DNA from 2 places in the Lysobacter sp. K5869 genome. Region 2 is predicted to be linked to the other one. Evidence: predicted binding sites of a transcription regulator. Region 2 holds the regulator's gene; the other holds the start of a gene.
What was found. Region 2 encodes sigma-54, which starts transcription at its own class of promoters, with help from an activator protein. Its sites were predicted from a motif close to TGGCACGNGCNTTGC; they were not measured.

Region 1: a site for sigma-54 is predicted at 1,781-1,795, ahead of J5226_RS09755 (prepilin-type N-terminal cleavage/methylation domain-containing protein). Genes of this name have one in related genera too.

Annotation. Positions count from the first base shown of each region.
Region 1 covers NZ_CP072597.1:2,259,453-2,263,332, forward strand. The annotation lists gene J5226_RS09750 (prepilin-type N-terminal cleavage/methylation domain-containing protein) at 1-379, opposite strand, end outside; gene J5226_RS09755 (prepilin-type N-terminal cleavage/methylation domain-containing protein) at 1,259-1,681, opposite strand; gene J5226_RS09760 (sigma-54 dependent transcriptional regulator) at 2,349-3,764, opposite strand; gene J5226_RS09765 (ATP-binding protein) at 3,862-3,880, opposite strand, start outside.
Region 2 covers NZ_CP072597.1:5,528,684-5,547,725, forward strand. The annotation lists gene J5226_RS23460 (TonB-dependent receptor) at 1-75, shown strand, start outside; gene purN (phosphoribosylglycinamide formyltransferase) at 363-1,046, shown strand; gene J5226_RS23470 (DUF3108 domain-containing protein) at 1,142-1,861, shown strand; gene J5226_RS23475 (DUF3108 domain-containing protein) at 1,861-2,550, shown strand; gene murA (UDP-N-acetylglucosamine 1-carboxyvinyltransferase) at 2,884-4,140, opposite strand; gene J5226_RS23485 (BolA/IbaG family iron-sulfur metabolism protein) at 4,336-4,572, opposite strand; gene J5226_RS23490 (KpsF/GutQ family sugar-phosphate isomerase) at 4,899-5,921, shown strand; gene J5226_RS23495 (HAD hydrolase family protein) at 6,087-6,635, shown strand; gene lptC (LPS export ABC transporter periplasmic protein LptC) at 6,632-7,198, shown strand; gene lptA (lipopolysaccharide transport periplasmic protein LptA) at 7,179-7,757, shown strand; gene lptB (LPS export ABC transporter ATP-binding protein) at 7,757-8,476, shown strand; gene J5226_RS23515 (RNA polymerase factor sigma-54) at 8,596-10,053, shown strand; gene raiA (ribosome-associated translation inhibitor RaiA) at 10,382-10,708, shown strand; gene J5226_RS23525 (PTS sugar transporter subunit IIA) at 10,764-11,228, shown strand; gene hprK (HPr(Ser) kinase/phosphatase) at 11,477-12,427, shown strand; gene rapZ (RNase adapter RapZ) at 12,496-13,350, shown strand; gene J5226_RS23540 (hypothetical protein) at 13,692-14,060, shown strand; gene J5226_RS23545 (hypothetical protein) at 14,119-14,448, shown strand; gene J5226_RS23550 (PTS sugar transporter subunit IIA) at 14,938-15,330, shown strand; gene J5226_RS23555 (HPr family phosphocarrier protein) at 15,461-15,730, shown strand; gene ptsP (phosphoenolpyruvate--protein phosphotransferase) at 15,745-17,481, shown strand; gene J5226_RS23565 (papain-like cysteine protease family protein) at 17,723-18,550, shown strand; gene J5226_RS23570 (serine hydrolase domain-containing protein) at 18,648-19,042, opposite strand, start outside.

The DNA of each region.
Region 1 (3,880 bases), 2.7 Mb from region 2:
TGGTTTCCTTGCAGGTCCAGTCGATGCGACCGGCGCTGAAAGCCGGGGTCAGATCGAACTTCGCCATCTTGTCGGCGCCAGTGGCCTGGGCTTCGGTCTGGATCACGCCGTTGGCGGCGATCTTGACGTCCTTGCAGTAGTCGCTGGCCTTGAACTCATAGCCGGTGATCGACTGGGAGGTGATGGCGGCGAGCGAGCCACGGTCCTGAGCGGTTTCGGACACGGCCAGCTTGGCGGCGGCGGCGACGTTCAGGCACTCGGCGTTCTTGGTGCGGACGGTGTAGTCCTGGTAGGCCGGCAGAGCGATGGCGATCAGGATGCCGAGGATCGCGATGACGATCATCAGTTCGATCAGGGTAAAGCCTTGCTGCTTCTTCATGGTGTATCCCCTAGGAGTGTTGGTTGCTTCACGTGCCAGCGAGCGTCGGCTTTCGATCCATCGAAGGTGCCTGGCGAGCTGTCCGTGCACGTAAGGACTACGCACAACCCGTGCCAAGTAGTGGCGCATATGGCACTGGCCAGGAAACTGCTAGGGCAGTCACGCATCGAGGCTGGGTAAGGGTGAGTGAGGTGACGTTTTGGGTCAGTCCGGGGGAGGTTCTGGTGACCAAAAACGTCAGATTGGAAGATGCCCCCTCGAAAATGTGATGTTCACCGAAAATTCTCCGGGGGCAGCTTTTGCGACGAGCCTCGCGAAGGCGCTTGTCGGGAATTGGCGGCTGAATGGGGTGGGAGAGTGGCGCCTGCGAGAGCTGGCCTGGGAAGGGCCGTTGTGCGTCGGTGTGGACGCAAACGCTTGGCCTGGAAATAGGGGGGCGGCGGCGTCGGTGTTCACCGAGCGGCCTGGTCCGATCCGGTCGTGAAGGCGTTGCAGGCCCTTGAATGCCGTATCGGGGCGATGCCGCCACTGCCGGGCGGACCGCTCTATCGAATAATGAGAGGCCGGATGCGTCCTGCGTGCCCAGTGCGGCACGTCATGCGGTCTTGCGAGAGAACGGCGAACTGCGTGCGTTGCGTGTCGCTGCGTTCCTCATGTCGCTATCGGTGCCGCTCAGCCGCGTCGTGGCGGCTCGAACAGGTTTGCGGTGAATCTTTGTTCTCGTGCCGTATCGAGTCCCAGGTTTCCATTGCTCGATCGACTCTTTCGCCGGAAACACAAAGCGCCGGCTCTCGCGAGCCGGCGCTTTGTGTTTCCGGCGCCGATACCTGGGGCATCGGCACCGATCGATAGAGAACGACTTGAGCGAGTCGCCGAGAATTAGCCCCTGCACTCGGCCGGCAGCTGCGACTTCTTGGCGCCGCCGGTGTCGGTGCACTTCCAATCGATGCGGCCTGCGCTGAAGGTCGGCTCGAGCTTGAACTTGGCCTCCGTGGTAGCGCCGGTCTTCTGAGCCTCGGTGGTGATGACGCCATCCTTGATGATCGCGACATTCTTGCAGTACTTGCTGGGCGCGAACTGATAGCCGGTGACGGACTGGGTGGTGATGGCGGCCAGCGAGCCACGGTCCTGAGCCGTTTCGGACACGGCCAGCTTGGCGGCCGCCGCGATGTTCAAGCACTCGGCGTTCTTGGTGCGGACGGTGTAGTCCTGATACGCCGGCAACGCGATGGCGATCAGGATGCCGAGAATCGCGATGACGATCATCAGTTCGATCAGGGTGAAGCCTTGCTGCTTGTTCATGGTGTTTCCCCTAAGTGGTGTCGGAGGTTGCGGGTGCCGGCAGCGCAATGACCGCGGGAATTCGGCGGCCATGCGAAGCGCTGGTCCAACACGGGCTACGCAGGCCTCGTGCCAATTCGAAGGGGCATGGAGTAAGTGAGCAAAGAGTGCTGCTGTGGATGCGCATTCGATGCGTCTGTTGCCGGTGCAAGGAGTTGCCGCGACTTCTGCGAGAACGTCGACGTGCACTAGAATGAATTCATGGCACTAAATGTGCGGTTACAAATCCGTATTCAAGACACGGATTCTCTGTCGGCTGGGTAGCGCGATTCGCGCTGCGACGATCTCGATCCTCCTCCTCGCGCAGTGGTTGCCGGCGATCCGCGATGTGGTCGAAACGGATATCCGTAAGCGCGAGCGCTCGAAGCGGGTACGACCGTGCGGCGTCTGCCCACCGCTGTCGATCAGGCAGTGAGAGCGTCGAGTCGATCCGCGGACGGTATCGACCGCCGGGGCGCAACGCCGGCAACGACTCGTTACTGCGGACCGGGGCCGGCGATGTCGGCACGCTTGCCCCAGCGCCAAGTCCACCGCCACGGCAAACAAAAACGCCGGCCCTCGCGGACCGGCGTTTCTTCGTACTAATAAGACCGCCAGCGCCGCGCGCATCGCGCGGCCGGCCGCCGCCTCAATCGATCCCGAGCTTCTTGAGCTTGTACCGCAACGCCCGGAACGTAATCCCCAGCGCCGCCGCGGTGCGGGTCTTGTTGTAGCGGTTTTCCTGCAGCGCCTGCTGGATCGCGGCGCGTTCGATCTCTTCGATATACGAAGGCAGGGCGCTGGTGGCGGTGTCGCGCGGGCTGATCGTGCGCGGGTCGACGGCGCCGGGTGGGGCCGGCGGTTGGCCCGGGGCTGCCGCCGCGGGCGCGACGCCGGCCGGGGCGGTCTGGGTGGCCAGACGCGGCAGGCGCAGGTCGCTGGCGCTCAGGGTCTCGCCTTCGGCCAGGGCCAGCGCGCGTTCGAGGATGTTCTCGAGTTCGCGCACGTTGCCGGGGAAGGTGTAGGCGCGCAGCGCGTCCAGGGCGTCGTCGCCCAGGCGCGGCACGACCCGGCCCTGAGTGCCGGCGAGGCGGTGCAGGATCTTGGCGGCGAGGCCGGGCAGGTCGTCCAGGCGTTCGCGCAGCGGCGGCACGCGCAGTTCGATGACGTTGATGCGGTAGTACAAGTCCTGGCGGAAGCGGCCTTCGGCGACCAGCGCGGCCAGATCCTTGTGCGTGGCCGAGAGGATGCGCACGTCGACCGTGACTTCGGCCTGGGCGCCGACCGGGCGGATCGACTTCTCCTGGATCGCGCGCAGCAGCTTGACCTGCATCGCCAGCGGCAGCTCGGCCACTTCGTCGAGGAACAAGGTGCCGCCGTCGGCGGCCTGGAACAGGCCGGGCTTGTCGGCGTGGGCGCCGGTGAAGCTGCCTTTCTTATGGCCGAAGAACTCGCTCTCCATCAGCTCGGCCGGGATCGCGCCGCAGTTGACCGGCACGAACGGCCCGTCGGCGCGGCCGCCCTCGGAGTGGATGGTGCGGGCGACCAGTTCCTTGCCCACGCCGGATTCGCCGGCGATGTAGACCGGCGCCTGGCTGCGCGCGACCTTGCCGATGGTCTGGCGCAGCTTGATCATCGCCGGCGATTCGCCGTACAGGCGCGAGCCGACCGCCTCGCTGGCGTTGCGGCGGGTCTCGTGCAGCTCCAGCGCGTGGCGGACCAGATCGCGCAGCACCGACAAGTCCACGGGCTTGGCGACGAAGTCGAACGCGCCGGCCTTGAGCGCCTCGACCGCGGCTTCGACGTTGCCGAAGGCGGTGATCATCGCCACCGGGGTGTTCGGATACTTCAAGCTGATTTCAGCGACCAGATCCATGCCCGAGCCATCGGGCAGGCGCATGTCGGTCAGGCACAAATCGTAACGATTGCGCAGCAGCTGACTGCGAGCCTCATTGAGGCCCGACGCGGTATCGCAACGCAGGCCCATGCGGCCCAACGTCATGACGAGCAACTCGCGGATATCGCGTTCGTCGTCGACTACCAATGCACTACGGGTTTCAGCCATTGCGCCCTCCACCGCCCACGATAACTTAACGAACCTGTCGCGGCCAAGACGCCAGTGGCACGTTTTCTGCTTGCCGTGCGCACAGTCACATTGCCGGTCAGGCCGGCGAAAGCGCG
Region 2 (19,042 bases):
CCGCAGGGCACGTTCCAGACCCTGCTGACCGGCGCGCCGCGGCAGTGGTTCTTGTCGGTGGACGCGCAGTTCTGAGCGAGCGCGGCGGCGTCGTTGCAGGCAACGGCGCCGCGGCTTGGAGGGCGGCGAAAATCAAAATGGGTTCCGGCTTGCGCCGGAATGACGGAGGGGTGGGGCGACGCGATCCGCCGATGCCGAGGACCTGCCTCCTCCTCACCGTCATTGCCGAGGACCTGCGTCCTCCCCCTCACCGTCATTCCGGCGCAAGCCGGAACCCATTTTGACGTCGCCTTTCCCCATCGCCCCACCGCGATCCCCCGGATCGCCTAAAATGCCGCACCGCTCCCAACCCGCCGCCCGCAATGCCCCAGCCGCTTCCCCGCATCGCCGTCCTCGCATCGGGCCGCGGCAGCAACCTGCAGGCCGTGCTCGACGCGATCGCCGCCGGCACGCTGGACGGCGAGGTGGTCGGGGTGTTCTCCGACAAGCCCGCCGCGGCCGCGCTGCAGCGGGTCGCGCCGGACCGGCGCTGGTCGGCCGCGGCCAAGACCTACCCCACCCGCGACGCCTTCGACGCCGACCTCGCGCAGGCCGTCGCCGCCGTGCGCCCGGACTGGATCCTGTGCGCCGGCTATCTGCGCATCCTCGGCGCCGCCTTCGTCGAGCGCTTCCGCGGCCGCACGATCAACATTCACCCCTCGCTGCTGCCCAAGTACCGCGGCCTGCACACCCACGCGCGGGCGATCGAAGCCGGCGACCGCGAGCACGGCGCGAGCGTGCATTTCGTCATCCCCGAACTCGACGCCGGCGCGGTGATCGCGCAGGCCGTGGTGCCGGTGAACACCGGCGATACGCCCGAACTGCTGGCCGAACGCGTACTCGGTGTGGAACACCCGCTGCTGCTGGCAGTGATGCGTTTGGCGGTCTCGGGTCGGCTGGCTGAACACGGCGCAACCGTGCAGGTCGACGGTCATCCGCTATTTACGCCGCTGCGTTTAGATTTCGCCGGCCGTCTGACCGAACCGGACAGCGGCGCGGCGGTCTGACACCGCGCCCGGCGCGGCGCTTCGGGCCGCGCGCACAACGACCGCACCGCCCCCTTCCCTCCGCGCTTCGCGCACCAGGATCCGCCCGCGTCGTCATGAAGCCCTTCCTGCCCCTGCTGCTGGCCGCGCTGACCGGCGCGGCCGCGCCCACCAGCGCGCTGGCGCTGGAACCGTTCGTGGCCAACTACCAGGTGTTCAACGGCGGCAAGGCCCTCGGCGACGCCACCATGCAGGTCAAGCCCGAGGCCGGCCACTGGCGCATCGACCTGGACATGCGCGCCGAGCACGGCATGCTGAGCCTGGCCGGCGCCGCCGCGCAGCAGACCACGGTGTTCGATCTGGTCGGCGACGCCTACCGCCCGCTGAGCCAGACCATGGTGCGCAAGGTGCTGTTTTCCAAGCGCATCATCAACGGCGAGTACGACTGGGCCCAGCACAGCGCGCAGTGGAGCGGCGACGTCAAGGAACACCGGCGCAAGCCGATCCCGCTGCAGGACGGCGACATGAGCGGGCTGCTGATCAACCTCGCCGTGGTCCGCGACGCCCAGCCCGGCAAAACGCTGAGTTACCGATTCGTCGATTCCGGCCGCGCCCGCCCGCACCAATATGTGGTGCAGCAGGAGCTCGAAGGCGTCAAGATCGACGACATGAGCTTCAACGCGATGCGCGTCAACCGCGTGCAGAGCGGCAACGAGGAAACCTCGATCTGGGTTGTGGACGGCGTCCCCACCCCGGTCCGCATCTTGCAGCGCGAAGACGGCCAGGACACGTACGATCTTCGTCTGGTCGAATACAAAGGAGTCAACGAACAATGATGACCGCTAAGCTTCCGAACGTTTTCCGCATGGCCGCCTTGGCCGGCGCCCTGGCCGCGTTCAGCGCGCCGGCGCTCGCGGTGAAGCCCTTCAGCGCCGACTATTCGGCCAGCTACATGGGCATGCAGGGCGCGGGCCGCATGACCGTCTCCCAGGCCGACGGCAACCGCTGGAAGTACGAACTGTCGATCACCAGCCCGCTGGCCGAGGTCCGCCAGTCCACCACCTTCGACGAAGCCGGCGGCAAGCTGCGCCCGCTCAGCGGCAACGACTCGAGCAAGGTGCTGACCAAGAAGAAGAGCGTCACCGCCAGCTACGACTGGAGCCGCGGCGTGGCCACCTGGAGCGGCGACGTCAAGGGCGACCGCGCCGGCCCGATCAAGCTGCAGAACGGCGACCTCGACGCGCTGCTGGTCAATCTGGCGATCGTGCGCGACGCCACCGCCGGCAAGCCGATGAGCTACCGCATGGTAGACGGCGGCCGGGTCAAGGAACTGAGCTACAGCGTGGTCGGCAAGGAAACGATCAGCGTGGGCGGCAAGTCGCAGCAGGCGACCAAGGTGTCGAGCAAGAACGGCGACAAGGAAACCATCGCCTGGGTCGTCGCCGACGTGCCGGTGCCGGTGCGCATCCTGCAGCGCGACAACGGCAGCGACGCGATCGACCTGCGGGTGCAGGCGGTGCGCTGAGCCTTTCGCCGCGATACGCAGCGCCCTCGCCCCAACCCTTTCCCGCAAGCCGGGAAGGGAACGAAAAGCCCCGCGAATGCGGGGCTTTTCGTTTCCGCTCGCCGCTGACGCATCCCGCGCTGCGCTCTTGCTCCCTCTCCCGCTTGCGGGAAGGGCTGGGGGGTGAGGGAAATGAGTGCCGCAGGCGCGAATGCTTTATGGCTCGAACGGCAAGGTCCGCAAGCAAAAGCGCCCTCACCCTGCCCCTCTCCCGCAAGCGGGAGAGGGAAAACGAAAAGCCCCGCGGATGCGGGGCTCTTCTCGATCGTCCTGCAACGTCGCGTCGTCAGGCGCTCAATCGATCCGACGGATCTTCGCCCCCAGCCCCGACAGCTTCTTCTCGATGTTCTCGTAGCCGCGGTCGAGGTGGTAGATGCGGTCGATTGTGGTCTCGCCCTGCGCCACCAGACCGGCCAGGATCAGCGAGGCCGAAGCGCGCAGGTCGGTCGCCATCACCGGCGCGCCGCTGAGCTTGCTCACCCCGCGCACCACCGCGGTGTGGCCGTCGACGCGGATGTCCGCGCCCAGGCGCAGCAGTTCGTTGACGTGCATGAAGCGGTTTTCGAAGATCGTCTCGTTGATGACGCCGGCGCCCTCGGCGGTGCAGTTGAGCGCCATGAACTGCGCCTGCATGTCGGTGGGGAACGCCGGGTACGGCGCGGTCACCAGATCCACCGCGCGCGCGCGGCGGCCGCCCATGTCCAAGGTGATGCGGTCGCCGTCGACCTCGATCTGCGCGCCCGCGTCGCGCAGCTTGTCGAGCACCGAATCCAGCGTGTCGGCGCGGCTGCCGGTGACGACGACGCGGCCGCCGGTCATCGCCGCGGCGACCAGGAAAGTGCCGGTTTCGATGCGGTCGGGCAGCACGTCGTGGCTGCCGCCGTGCAGTTTTTCGACGCCGTGCACGACGATGCGGCCGCTGCCGGCGTTCTCGATGCGCGCGCCCAGGGCGTTGAGGCAATCGGCCAGATCGACCACCTCCGGCTCCATCGCCGCGTTCTCCAGCACGCTGGTGCCTTCGGCCAGCACCGCCGCCATGAGCACGTTCTCGGTGCCGGTGACGGTCACCACGTCGAACACGAAGCGCGCGCCCTTGAGGCGGCCGCGGCGCTGCGCCTTGATGTAGCCGTTCTCGACCACGATCTCCGCGCCGAGCGCCTGCAGACCCTTGATGTGCTGGTCGACCGGACGCGAACCGATCGCGCAGCCGCCGGGCAGCGAGACTTCGGCCTCGCCGTACTTGGCCAGCAGCGGGCCCAGCACCAGCACCGAGGCGCGCATGGTCTTGACCAGTTCGTACGGCGCGACGTGGCTGTTGACCGTGGTCGGGTCGACGGTGATCTGCGAGCCTTCGCTGACCACGCCGGCGCCGAGTTCGCCCAGCAGCTTGGCCGTGGTCAGCACGTCGTGCAGGCGCGGCACGTTGCGGATGGTCACCGGTCCATCGGCGAGCAAGGTCGCGCACAGGATCGGCAGGACGGCGTTCTTGGCGCCGGAGATCTGGACCTCGCCGTTGAGCGGCTGGCCGCCTTCCACCACGATTTTTTGCATTGACGGGTTCGCTGAAGTCGAAAGAGAGGGATCGCAAAGACCGGCGCCGCCGCGCTCGCGCGGGCCGCCGCCGGACAGAAGATAGCGTGAGCGGCGTCGCCGCCGCGACGCGACCGCCTAAGCGGATCGCGGGGCGCCCATGGTAGAAGCAGGCGCGCCCGGATGGGTGAGGCGACGGTGAAGTCGCCCGCCGGATCAAGCCTTGGCGGCTTCTTCCGGGGTCAGGGTCTTCAGCGCCAGGGCGTGGATTTCGCCGCCCATGCGCTCGCCCAGGGTCGCGTAGACCAGGCGGTGGCGGGCCAGCGGCAGCTTGCCGCGGAAGGCCTCGGCGACCACGGTGGCCTCGAAGTGCACGCCGTCGTCGCCGCGCACCTGCGCTTGCGCGCCGGGCAGGCCTTGTTCGATCAGGGAGCGGATGATGTCGGCGTTCACGGCGGAAACCTCTGGGCTGGAGCGGCCGGCGCCCGGCCGGCTGGCGATGGGAAGGGGATGTCGGCGGCGTCCTGCCCGCTCCGGCGCTGGACCGGGCCGGGCACGGCGTCGGGCCGTGCGGGCTGAATAGGAAAGGCCCGGCAACGGCGGATGTGCCGGCAGGGACGGCGCGGGGCGGACGAACCGCTTAGAATTGGCGGCTAGCCTAGCCGAAAGCCCCGGCTGCCGGAATGCCGGCCGCCGCAACGAGCGTTTCCACGGCCGCCCGCAAAGGCCGCCCACGGCCGCGCCGGCTTCCAATCCGCCCCCAGGATCGCCCTCGCCTCATGACCCAGTCCGTCCCCGCCCGCGCCCCGAACGCCACGATCCCCGCCGGGTCCGAGGCCGGCCTGGCCGAGAGCGGACGGCGGGTGTTCGCGATCGAGGGGCAGGCGCTGGCCGCGGTCGGCGAGCGCATCGACGGCGATTTCACCCGCGCCTGCCAGCGCATCCTCGCCGCCAGCGGGCGCGTGGTCTGCACCGGCATGGGCAAGTCCGGCCACATCGCGCGCAAGATCGCCGCGACCCTGGCTTCGACCGGCACCCCGGCCTTCTACGTCCATCCGGGCGAAGCCGGCCACGGCGACCTGGGCATGATCACCGACGCCGACGTGGTCCTGGCCCTGTCCTACTCCGGCGAAAGCGACGAAGTGCTGATGCTGCTGCCGGTGCTCAAGCGCCAAGGCAACGCGGTGATCGCGATGACCGGGCGGCCGCAATCGACCCTGGCGCGCGAATCCGACATCCATCTCGACGTCAGCGTGCCGGCCGAAGCCTGCCCGCTGGATCTGGCGCCGACCTCCAGCACCACCGCCTCGCTGGCGATGGGCGATGCATTGGCGGTGGCCTTGCTGGAAGCGCGCGGCTTCACCGCCGACGACTTCGCCCGTTCGCACCCGGCCGGCGCGCTCGGTCGCCGCCTGCTGCTGCACATCACCGACATCATGCACGCCGGCGACGAGGTGCCGCGCATCGGCGCCGACGCCAGCGTCAGCGAAGCGCTGGTGGAGATGAGCCGCAAGCGCCTGGGCATGACCGCGGTGGTCGACGGCGACGACCGCCTGATCGGCCTGTACACCGACGGCGACTTGCGCCGCACCCTCGACGATCCGGGCGTGGACCTGCGTTCGACCCGGATCGAGGAAGTCATGACCCGTTCGCCCAAGACCATCGGCGCCGACGCGCTCGCGGTCGAAGCCGCGCAGCTCATGGAAACCCACAAGATCAGCGGCGTGCTGGTCGTGGATACTGAACGCCGCGTGGTCGGAGCGCTCAATATTCACGACTTGTTGCGAGCGCGGGTGGTTTAAGAGCGAAGCGGGGAATGAAGGGAACTGGGAACAAGGGGAATGGCGAGCGCGATGCGCGCGGCCGTTCCGCAGCCTCCGCAGGTTCGCGCTTCGCTTCGTCCCATCCTCCCGCTACGCACCGACCATTCCCCTAATTCCCTTCATTCCCTTCATTCCCCTTCTCCCGTGCCCTACAGCCACCTAAACGACTACCCCGCCGACATCCGCGAGCGCGCCGCGCGCATCCGGCTGGCCTGCTTCGATGTCGACGGCACGCTCACCGACGGGCGGCTGACGTACGACGAGAGCGGACGCGAGTTCAAGAGCTTCCACGTCCAGGACGGCCAGGGCTTGGCGCTGTTGCGCAAGCACGGCATCGCGGTGCATTTCGTCACCGCGCGCGGCGGCGCGATCGCCGCGCATCGCGCCGCCGAGCTCGGCGCGAGTTCGCACGGCGACGTCAAAGACAAGCTGGTGTGCGTGAAGCAGATCGCCGAAAGCCTGTCGCTGACGCTCGAGCAAGTCGCCTTCATGGGCGACGACCTCGCCGACCTGCGCATCCTTCCGCACGTCGGTCTCGCGGTCGCGCCGGCCAACGCGCACCCGTGGGTGCGCGAGCGCGTGCACTGGCGCACCCACGCGCGCGGCGGCGAAGGCGCGGCGCGCGAGCTGTGCGATCTGCTGCTGGGCGCGCAAGGCCACGCCGACGCGGTCCTGGCCGGAGCCTTGGGATGAACTGGCGCTTCCTCTCCACGGTGATTTTGCTCGCCGCCGCCGCGCTCACCGGCTGGGCATGGTGGTCGCAGCGCGACAAGCCGACGACGACCGCGTCGGAGTCGCGCCCGGATTACGTGCTGACCGATTTCAACGTGGTCGTGCTCGACAAGGACGGCCGCGAATCCTTCACCCTCAAGGCGCCGAAGCTGACCCGCAACCCGGCCGACAAGACCATGGACGTGGCCACGCCGCTGTTCCAGATCCCGGCCAAGCCGGGCAGCAACGGCGGCCCGTGGGAAGTGCGCTCGCAGCGCGGCTGGGTCAACGCCGAAGGCGACGAAGTGCGCCTGCGCGGACAGGTCAAGGCCGACAGCACCAACGCCGACGGCAAGCCGATCAACATCGCCACCGAGGAACTGAACGTGTTCCCGGACACCAACAAGGCCACCTCGGCGGTCGCGGTCAACATGGTCCAGCCCGGCACTATACTGAGCGGTCTGGGTCTGGACGCCGATCTCGAGACCAAGAACCTCACCCTCAAATCCAACGTCAAGGCGCGCTATGAAGCGAAAGCCCGCTAATCTGCCGGCCCTGTGCCTGCTCGCCGCGCTGCTGGCGCCGGCCATGGCCGCGCACGCGCGCTCGTCCGACCGCAATCAGCCGATGAACGTCGACGCCGATTCCAGCAGCTGCTCGACCGCCGACGACGGCCCGTGCATCCTCACCGGCAACGTCAAGGCCGTGCAGGGCACGCTGCTCATCAACGCCGCCAAGGCCGACATCCGCCGCGCCGGCGGGGAGCTCAGCACCGTCCAGCTGACCGGCAATCAGGCCACGATCAAGCAAGAGCTCGACGACGGCTCGCCGTTCAACGGCCGCGCCAACAAGATCGACTACGACGTGAACAAGGACACCGTCGTGCTCACCGGCAACGCCTTCGTCGACAAGGCCGGCGACACGATCAAGAGCGAGCGCATCGTCTACAACATGAAGTCGGGCCAGATCGAAAGCGGCGGCACCGGCGGCCGCGTGTCGATGCAGCTGCAGCCCAAGAACAAGGACGCGTCCGCCGCGCCCGCGCCGAAGCCGGCCGCGCCCAAGCCCGCGCCGGCCAAGCCCGCCAAGAAGGGAGGCGGCTGATGCTGGTCGCCCAAGGCCTGCGCAAGGCGTACCGCCAGCGCGAGGTGGTGCGCGATTTCGGCCTCACCCTCGACGCCGGCGAAGTGGTCGGCCTGCTCGGCCCCAACGGCGCCGGCAAGACCACCTGCTTCTACATGATCGTCGGCCTGGTCCCCGCCGACGCCGGGCAGATCGTGCTCGACGGCAAGGACATCACCAGCGAGCCGATGTACGCGCGCGCCAAGTACGGCGTGGGCTATCTGCCGCAGGAACCGTCCGTGTTCCGCAAGCTCAGCGTCGCCGACAACCTGCGTCTGGTGCTGGAGCTGCGCGAGGATCTCGACCGCGCCGGCATCGAGCGCGAGCAAGCCAGCCTGATGGACGAGCTGCAGATCGGCCACGTCGCCGATCAGCTCGGCGCCAGCCTGTCCGGCGGCGAACGCCGGCGCGTGGAAATCGCCCGCGCCCTCGCAGCCCGGCCGCGGCTGATGCTGCTCGACGAACCCTTCGCCGGCGTCGACCCGATCTCGGTCGGCGAGATCCAGCGAATCGTGCGCCACCTCAAGAATCGCGGGATCGGGGTCCTCATCACCGACCACAACGTGCGCGAAACCTTGGGCATTTGCGATCGTGCGTATATCCTGAACGACGGCGGCGTGCTCGCGCAGGGGGCTCCGGACGCGCTGCTGGCCAATCCCGATGTCCGTCGCGTGTATCTGGGCGACTCCTTCCGTCTGTAACCTCGAGCCGGCTGTACGTCTCGAGCGGCTCCGGGCGTGAGGCGACGCCCGCGATGCGCGACTCCGGCCCCCCGCCCTTCGGCGGGCGGCCGCCCAACCGGTCGCGTCCCTCCTCGATCATGAAGCCCCGCCTCCAAGCCTCTCTCGGACAACAGCTGGTGATGACGCCGCAATTGCGGCAGGCGATCCGCCTGCTGCAACTCTCGGCGGTCGAGCTGGAAGCCGAACTGGCGAGCGCGGTGGAAAGCAATCCGCTGCTGGACTGGACCGAGCCGGCGCCGCCCGAGCCGGGCGACTCCGGCGAGCCCATCCACGCCTCCACCGTCACCTCGTCCTCCTCGTCCGAGGACGGCAACGGCGAGAGCGCGCATCCGTCCGACGCCACGCCCGAGCCGGAGTGGACGATGGACGACGGCGAGACCTGGTACGAGCGGGTCGGCCCGTCCGACCACGACGACGATTCGCCCGCGGCCGAACAGGTCGCCGACGCCGAGACCCTGCTCGACCACCTGCTGTGGCAGTTGCACCTGAGCCCGCTGTCGCCGCGCGACCGCAGCATCGGCGTGGCCATCATCGAAGCCATCGACGACGACGGCTACCTGCGCGAACCGCTGCAGGCCATCGCCGATTCGCTGGCGCCGGAGCTCAGCGTCGGCGAAGACGAAGTCATGACCGTGCTGCATCAGGTGCAGCGCTTCGACCCGGTCGGCACCGGCGCGCGTTCGCTCAGCGAATGCCTGAGCCTGCAGCTGGGCACGCTGTCCAACGACACCCCGGGCAAGCAGCTCGCGCTGCAGATCGTCGCCGGCCCGCTCGAACGCCTGCCGCGCGTCGGCGTGCCCGGGCTGGCCGCCGAACTCAAGCTCGATCCGGCCGAGGTCGACGTCGCGGTGCAGTTGCTGCGCTCGCTCGACCCGCGCCCCGGCGCGCAGATGGGCGCGATCTCCACCGATACCTACGTCACCCCGGATGTGGTGATCTGGCGCCAGCAAGGGCTGTGGCGGGTCGCGCTGTCGGAGGCGATGCGCCCGCGCATCAGCATCCACCGCGGCTACGAAGGCATGATCCGCCACGCCAGCGCCTCCGACGCGAGCTATCTGCGCGGGCATCTGCAAGAAGCGCGCTGGCTGCTCAAGAGCCTGGAAGCGCGCGGCGACACCTTGCTGAAAGTGGCGCGTTGCCTGCTCAAGCAACAGGCCGCGTTCCTGGAATTCGGCGACAGCGCGCTGCGCCCGCTGACCCTGCGCGAGGTCGCCAACGAAGTCGGCCTGCACGAATCCACCGTCTCGCGCGCGATCGCGCGCAAGTACGCGCGCACCCCGCGCGGCACCGTGCCGCTGCGGGCGTTCTTCGCCTCCGGCATCGAGACCGGCGCCGGCGGCGAGGCCTCCAGCACCGCGATCCAGGCCATGATCCGGCGCCTGATCGAGGCCGAGAACCCGCGCAAGCCGCTGTCCGACGCGCGCCTGGCCGAGACCCTCAAGGCCACCGGCGTGCCGGTGGCGCGGCGCACCGTCGCCAAGTACCGCGAGGCGATGAGCATCCCGTCCTCGCAGGACCGCGTGCGCATGGCCTGAGCGCCCCCCCGGCGGCGCTGTCTGAACCGAGCCTCTCAGCCCCGTGCGCGACCGCGCCGCGGCTTATGCCGATTGCGCCCATCGCCATTGCAAAAACTTTACACAGTCGAAAAACCCTTGGCCGATCAAGGCCTTCGCGCGCGCCTACGACCAAAGCACGAAGCCGGCCCCTTGCGCCGGCGGCCCAGCGTGCGATGCTGGACTCCCTGGTTACGGCCAGGGCGTCACCCGGTTCCGTTTCGGTCCGGTAAGGCCGGGCGGAACCTCTCGAATGGCTCAGAGAGCCATGCAAGTTCTGCATTCATCCGCGACGTGAAGGAGGTCCCCGATGCGTATCGAAACCCACGGCCAGCAGATCGAAGTCACCGTAGCCCTGCGCGACTACGTGGAATCCAAGCTGGCCCGACTGCAACGCCACTTCGACCAACCTTTCGACGTCCGCACCCAGCTCAGCCTCGACAAGCCCGACCATCGAGCCGAAGCCACCCTCAATCTCGCCGGCCGCACCCTGCATTGCGATGCGGCGGCGGTGGACATGTACGCCGCCATCGACCTGCTCGCCGACAAGCTCGACCGCCTGCTGATGAAGCACAAGAGCAAGCTGGTCGACCACCACCGCGGCGAGAGCCTGGCCCGCAATGGGGAACTCACCTGAGTTCATGGCGTAAACTCCGCGCCAGCCAAGCAACGCAAGCCACACCCCAGCCGTCATGCCGCTTTACGACCTGTTGAGCGCGGAGCGCGTTGCGATCCTCGGAAACCCCGGCGATCGCAACGCGGTGCTCGAAACCGCCGCCCGCCTGCTCTCCGGCGGCGACCCGCGCACCGCCGCCGCGCTCGACGCCGGCCTGCGCGAACGCGAACGCCTCGCCAGCACCGCCATCGGCCACGGCGTGGCCATTCCCCACGGACGCTCGCCGCTGCTGGAAACCGGCTGCGGGGCGTTCCTGCGTCTGGCCCGGCCGGTCGATTTCGGCGCCGCCGACGGCGAACCGGTCGATCTGGTCCTGGCCATGGCCGTGCCGGAACACCACGTGCAGCAGCACCTGCAGTTGCTGGCCGAACTGGCCGAGCGCTTCGCCGACCCCGACTTCCGCGATTGCCTGCGCAGCGCGACGGATGCGGCGGAGTTGAGTCAGCGGTTGCTGGAGCGCTGTCGCTGTAATGCGGCGTGAGGGCAGGAGCGGGAACAGAACAGCGGGAACAAGGAGCGGGATTAGGGAACTGGGGAGCGCGGCTTGTCTGAAAGCTGCGGCAAGTCCTGTTTTCCTGATCCCGCTTGTCGTTTGCGCTTTCCATTCCCAGCACCCGGCGTCCTTGCAGCCGCGCAGAGCCCCAGTTCCCCAACCCCGCTCCTCATTCCCGCTCCTCAATTCCCGCTGCGACCCGCGCCCGCCCCCAAACCCCGTAAACTCTCATCCCCATGAGCAAAAGCATCCGCGCAGGCGAACTCTTCGAGCAGCAGCGCGACAAGCTGGCGCTGCGCTGGTTGGCGGGCCAACGCGGCGAGGGGCGTCTGGTCGAGGCGGTCAATACCGTCGCGCGGCGGCCGTCGCTGGCGGGCTATCTCAACGCGATCTATCCCAACAAAGTGCAGATCCTCGGCACCGAGGAGCTGACCTGGCTCGACGGCCTGGATTCGCGGCTGCGCTGGGAAACCATCGAGAAGATCATCCAGTTCCGCCCGCTGGCGCTGGTCATCAGCAAGGACCAGCCCTGCCCCGAGGACCTGCGCATCGCCGCGGAGGAAAGCGACACGCCGCTGTGGGTGTCGCCGCGGCGCGGGCACGAACTGCTCAATCACCTGCAATACCACCTGGCGCGCGCGCTGGCGCCGCAGATCACCCTGCACGGCGTGTTCATGGAGATCTACTCCATCGGCGTGCTGATCACCGGCGAATCGGGCTCGGGCAAGAGCGAGCTGGCGCTGGAGTTGGTGACGCGCGGGCATCGCTTGGTCGCCGACGACGCGCCCGAATTCACCCAGATCGCGCCGGACGTGCTCGACGGCACCTGCCCGGAAATGCTCCAGGACCTGCTCGAAGTGCGCGGCCTGGGCGTGCTCAACATCCGCCAGATGTTCGGCGACACCGCGGTCAAGAACAACAAGTACCTGCGCTTGATCGTGCATCTGACCAAGCCGATGAGCGAGCCCAAGGCCACCGGCATCGAGCGCCTGACCGGCGACACCAGCCTGCGCCGCGTGCTCGACCTGGACGTGCCGATGATCACCCTGCCGGTCATGCCCGGCCGCAACCTCGCGGTGCTCACCGAAGCCGCCACGCGCTTGCACAGCCTGCGCATGAAAGGCCTCGACCCCGCCGCGGCGTTCATCGCCCGGCACAGCAACTTTCTGGAGCGCGGAGAATCGTGAGCGGCGTGGAGTCCCATCAGGCCGGCGCGACGCCCGGCAACGCGGCCGAAACCACCGGCTTCACTCTGGTGATCGTCAGCGGCATGTCCGGTTCGGGCAAGTCGGTGGCGCTGAACACCTTCGAGGACCTGGGGTTCTACTGCGTCGACAACCTGCCGGCCGAGTTGCTGCCGCAGTTCGTGCAGAACGTGATCAAGGCCGAAGACGGCATGCCGACCAAGCTCGCGGTCGGCATCGACGTGCGCAACCGCCACAGCGATCTGGCCAACATCCCCGAGTGGCTGTCGGCGGTCGGCGCGCTCGGCGCCGATCCGCGGCTGGTGTTCTTCGAGTCCAGCGACTCGGTGCTGCTCAAGCGCTACGCCGACACCCGCCGGCGCCATCCGCTGAGCCAGTTCGGCCTCGCCCTGGCCGACGCGATCTCGCTGGAACGGCAGGTGCTCAAGCCGCTGCGGCAAATCGCCGACGCCATCGTCGACACCAGCGAATTCAACATCCATCAGCTGCGCCGCCACGTCATCACCGAGTTCGGCCTGGGCGTGGAAGCGGGCATGTCGCTGCTGTTCGAATCCTTCGCCTACCGCCGCGGCGTGCCGGCCGACGCCGACTTCGTGTTCGACGCGCGCGCCCTGCCCAACCCGCACTGGAACCCGGCGCTGCGCCCGCTCTCCGGCCGCGACGCCGGCGTGCGCGATTACCTGGAAACCCAGGCCGACGTGCAGCTCTACGTCGAACAGGTCGGCCAGTTCCTCGATACATGGCTGCCGCGCCTGCAAGGCGACAGCACCCGCAGCTACGCCACCATCGCCTTCGGCTGCACCGGCGGACGCCATCGCTCGGTCTATCTGGCCGAACGCATGGCCGAACACGCGCGCCTGCGCGGCTGGAACGAAGTCGCGGTGCATCATCGCGAACTCGACTGACCGCGCGGTTTCCGCGAACGCCGCGCCACCGCACGCTTCACCTCGTCGCACTTGCGCCCGCTCCCTGTAGGAGCGACGCAAGTCGCGACCGCGCAACCACGCTTACGACGCAAGCGACGCCTCGCCGCCGCCTCCCGCGCGACACGCGCGCAACCTGCGCGCACCACGCCCGCACGTGAACCCACATCGCCGCTTCATGCGAAAAACCGCGGCGCATTACGAAATTTTCCCATTTTTGTACCGCAACCCTTGCACGCGCCCCCGTAGCTTCGGAACCGCACCGGAGCCGCGCGCCACGCGCATCCCGCGCTCCGCTGCCTGTCCCCATTCGGAGCCGCGACATGACCGCCATGATCCGCACGCTCGCCCCGCTGACGCTGGCCTTGATCGCCGCCGCCGCGCCGTCGGCCGCGTTCGCGCAATCGCAAACCACGCCGCACACCGCCGACCGCACCGCACCGATGCAACGCACCGAACCGCCGGTGCACGACACCCAAGGCGATTCGCGCACGCCGCCGCCGAGCGACGCCATCGGCCCGGCGCGCTTCAGCGAACTCGACGCCAACGGCGATCAGAAGATCAGCCGCGACGAGGCCGCGATGGACGCGCGCCTGGCCGGCAGCTTCGCCGTCCACGATCTCGACCGCGACGGTTTCATCTCGCTGTCGGAATACCAGGCCGGCCAGAACAAACGCAGCGACGACCGCTGACCCACGGCACGCCGAGGCCTTTCACCCACCGCGCTGACCCGGTCAGCAAAGGATCGACATGAGCCACCCCGCCACCCGCACCGCCCTGCGACCGCGTTCGCTGGCCCTGGCGTTGAGCGCCGCGTTCGCCGCGGCCTTGCTCGGCGCCTGCAAGCAGCCCGAGCAGACCCCGCCGCCGGAGCCGGCGGCCGGCCCCGCGCCGGCCGCGCCCGCCGACACCACGCCGCCGGCGGACGCCGCGCCGCCCGCCACCGACGTCGCGCCGGCCGCCAACATGCCGCCGCCGACGGACACCCCGCCCAGCGATACGCCGCCGGCCGACCCGGCCGCGACCGAACCGCCGGCGAACCAGGACAAGGGCAAGACCGAGTCGCCGCCGAAGCCGTAAGCGCCGGCTCCCCGCACGGGCCGCCCTCGGGCGGCCCTTTCATTCGCACCGCCGCCCTGGGCGGCCCTTTCATTCGCGCCACCGCCCTTGGCGACTCTTTCATTCGCACCGCCGCCCTCGGGCGGCCTTTTCGTTCGCGCTGCGGCCGACGAACGGCCCGTTCGTTCGCACCGCCGCCCACCGGCAGCCCTTCGTTAGCGCCGCCTCCCCGCGCACTTCGCGATGCGGCGCACGCGCCGGCCGCGTGCGCCGCGCCGCAACATGCGCGCGCCGCTCGTCCCGCGCCGGCCGCAGCGTCTGCGCGCGCGCCGCCGCGCATCCCCCATCCCGCACGCCGCGCAACGTCCGCCCGGGGCGCATCCACCTACGCCGGACCGCGTTCCCAACGCACATCGCCCGCGCCCGACCGTCCCGACCGCGCCGATCCCGAACGCCGATCGACCGTTCGGGCGCTTCCGGCCTGTCACCGTGCTCTGTTAAGTTGACGGCATGTCCGTAGGCGTCCTTCTCATCACCCACACCGGAGTCGGCAGCGCGATGCTGCAGGTCGCCGGCCGTCTGTTGAACCCGCTACCGCTGCGCGCCGAAGCGTTCGAAGTGCCTTTCGACGCCGACCTCGACCAGCTGCTGCCGCAGGCCAGCGCCGCGCTGCGCCGGGTCGACGGCGGCGACGGCGTGCTGGTGCTGACCGATCTGTACGGCGCCTCGCCGAGCAACCTCGCCGCGCGCGTGGCCCGGCTCGGCACGCCGGTGCGGCGGGTCTCGGCGCTGAACCTGCCGATGCTGCTGCGGGTGATGAACTACGCCGAACTGGAACTGGACCAATTGCCCGCGGTCGCCGCGGCCGGCGCCCGCAACGGCGTGCTGCACGACGACGCATGAACCCCGCGGCGCATCGCCGCCGCGACAGGAAGCCCGAACATCGCATGACGCAAGCCGCCGTACCGCATTCCGACGTCCGCACTCCGCCGTCCGCGCACGCTGCGTTTGACCATTGCCTGAGGACCCCGACATGATCGAACGCGAACTCACCGTCTCCAACCGACTGGGCCTGCACGCCCGCGCCACCGCCAAGCTGGTGCAGGTGCTGTCGGCCTTCCGCAGCAACGCCACGCTCACCGCCAAGGGCCGCGAGGTCAACGCCAAGAGCATCATGGGCGTGATGCTGCTCGCCGCCGGCCAAGGCACCCACGTCAAACTGCGCGTCGAGGGCGAGGACGAGGCCAACGCGGCCGACGCCGTCGTCGCCCTGTTCGACCGCCGTTTCGACGAAGACAGCTGAGGCCGGAGGCGCGGATGCGGCAGGAATTCCAAGGAGTCGGCGCTTCCCGCGGCAACGCGCTCGGCCGCGCGCGGGTGCGCTTGCCGCACGCGCTGGAAGTCGCGGAAGAACGCATCGGCCGCGATCAGGTCGACAGCGAGCTGGCGCGGCTGCACGCGGCCATCGACACCGTGCGCGGCGAGATCCACGTGCTGCGCGAGCGCTTGCACGGCGCGCTGGCGCACGAGGTCGGCGAGTTCCTCGACCTGCACACCCTGCTGCTGGACGACCCCGAACTGCTGCAAGGCCTGGACGAACTGATCCGCACCGGCCACTACGCCGCCGATTACGCGCTGCGCCTGCAGCGCGACCGCATCGCCTCGGTGTTCGAGGCGATGGACGACGCGTATTTCCGCAGCCGCGTCGACGACATCGACCAGGTCATCGGCCGCATCCACGCGGCGCTGCACCGGCGCGATCACGACACCCAAGGCGTGGCCGGCGAGATTCTCATCGCCGACAACGTCGCTCCCGCCGAACTCGCGCAATTGCAGGCGCAAGGGGTGATGGCCATCGTCACCGCCGCCGGCAGCGCGCTGTCGCACAGCGCGATCCTGGCGCGCAGCCTGCACCTGCCGCTGGTGGTGGGCGCCTCGCAGGCGCTGCTGAAGATCAACGACGGCGACGCGATCGTGGTCGACGGCGCCACCGGCGCGGTGATCCTGGAACCCGACGCCGCCGACCTGCGCACGCACCGCGCGCGGGTGCGCGAGCTGGCGCGCGAGCGCAAGCAGCTGCACCGGCTGCGGCGCGAGCCGACCATCACCCGCGACGGCGTCGACATCAAGCTCTACGCCAACGCCGAATCGCGCGAGGACGTGGCCGAGGCGCACGCGCTCGGCGCCGCCGGCGTCGGCCTGTACCGCACCGAATTCCTGTTCCTGCAACGCAACGAGCTGCCGGACGAAGACGAACAGTTCCGCGTCTACCGCGACGTGGTGCTGGGCATGACCGGCCGCAGCGTCACCATCCGCACCCTCGATCTGGGCGCGGACAAGGCCGACAAGACCGGGCTGGCGCTGCGCGACGAACCCAACCCGGCGCTCGGCGTGCGCGGCGTGCGCCTGTCGATGGCGCGCGAGGGCCTGCTGGAAACCCAATTGCGCGCGATCCTGCGCGCCTCGGGCTACGGCCCGGTGCGGGTGCTGGTGCCGATGGTCAGCGCCAGCGAAGAAATACGCACGGTGCGCACGCTGCTCGACAAGGTCGCGATCGATCTGCGCCGCGAAGGCCACGAGATCGCCGAGCGGGTGCCGCTGGGCGCGATGATCGAAGTGCCGGCCGCGGCGCTGGCCTTGCCCGCCTTCATCGGCACGGTGGATTTCCTGTCCATCGGCACCAACGATCTGGTCCAGTACCTGCTCGCCGTGGACCGCAACAACGAAGCGCTCGCCGACTTGTACACGCCGCTGCATCCGGCGGTGCTGCGGGTGATCCGCGACGTCATCAAGCTGGGCAAGGCGCGCGGCAAACCGGTCGCGGTGTGCGGCGAAATGGCCGGCGACCCCGCGTTCGCGCCGCTGCTGCTGGCGTTGGGGTTGGAAGAATTCAGCCTGCATCCGGCGACGCTGCTGGAACTGCGCCGGGCGATCCGCGGGCTCGATCTGGCCGCGCTGCGCAAGCGCGCGCCGGCGCTGCTGCGCGCGAGCGACCGCAAGGGCATCGAACACTGGTTGCGCCAGAGCGGCGCGGCCGGCTCGGGCGCGCGCTGAAGCGGGCGTTCGCTGGAGCGGGCGTTCGCTGAAACCGGCGCTCGTTGAAGCCGGCGCTCGCCGAAGCCGGCACGTCGCCCGCGCGGCTGGCGCGGGCGACGAGGCGAGCGCGCTGTCCGCGCGCGGCGCCGGATTGCGTTAGTCCGAGGTCGGGCTTGATCGGCGCCGGCGCGTCCGCCGCTTCGCGCGCGCGTCCCGCTCCGATCCGCGCCGGCGCCCTTCTCCCGGCCAGGACGATCCGATGCGCGCTCCCACTCAATTCACGCTCACCAGCGACGTTCCGGCCAGCGTGGGGGTAGCGACCTTCGTGATCGCGGACGCGCAGGGCCGCACGCAGCAATTGGCCGTGCCCAGCGGCGTCAGCGTCGCCCATCCCACCGACCCCGCGCTCGGTCCCTGGCAAGTGAGCTATCGCATCGACAGCCCCGCGCAGCCGACTCCGGTCTTTCTCGGCGAAACCGCCACCGTCGCCGATCCGTCGGCGACGCTCAGCGTCGGCTTCGCGCTCTCGCAAGGCGGCGCGTCGGCGCCGGTCCTCGACACGCAATGGGCACCGGCGCTCACTGCGCCGGTCTCGATAACGCTGACGTTCGCCATGCAAGTGCAACAGCAGACCGAATGGGGCTGGGCCGCGGTCGCCCTGTCCGTCGCCGGCTATTACCGCGACGGACCGGGCGCCAACCTCAGCCAGTGCGCCCTGGCCAATTGGGCGCTGGGCCGCAGCGACTGCTGCAATCGCGGAGCCGCCGTCGGCGCGGCCTGCAATCAACCGTTTTCGGTGCAGAACGCGCTGCGCCACTTGGGCAATCTCGGCGCGTACGTCCCGTCCCGGCTGGCCTTCGACGCCGTGCAAGCGCAGTTGTCCATGCGCCGTCCGATCGTCGCGATCATCGGGTGGAATACCGGCGGCCACCATGCCGTGGTCATCAGCGGCTTCGACACCCTGTCCGGGAAACAGCTCATCACGGTGCAAGACTGCGCCGGCGGGACCACGCAGATCGTCGAGTTCGGCCGTTTTCCAGCGATGGGCGCTTGGGTCGGCACCTGCACCACCGTCGGCGCGACCTGAGCGCCGCGCAGCGTCGAGCCGGGCGCGAATCCGCAACAACGCCGCCGCTGCCGGCGTCGCGATCCGCGCTCAGCAATCTGCGCCTATCAATCTGCGCTCAGCCATCCACCGCGACGCCGACCGGGCAATCGGGCGCCTGCTCCGCATCGGGTTGCCGCGGCGATTGCCAGGTCGCCGGCAAATGCCGCAGCGCGCCCAACGCCGCGCGCGTGGCGCGGTTCAAGCTGCCGCCCTGATCGCCGCCCCAACTGTTGGCGAAGGCGAACAAGCCGATGCGATGGGTCGGGTCCACCGCCATGTACGAGGCATAGCCCAGCATCAAGCCGTCCTTGCACAGATAACCGTCGCCGATCTGCCAGCCCAGCCCCATGCGCAATTCGCGCTCGGTTTCTTGCTGGGTCAGCGCGATCGCGCGGCCGAGCACGTCCGGGCCGGGCTCGATCTGGCGCTCGAGGAAGTCGAGCATGTCCGGCAAGGTCGAGGACAGCGCAC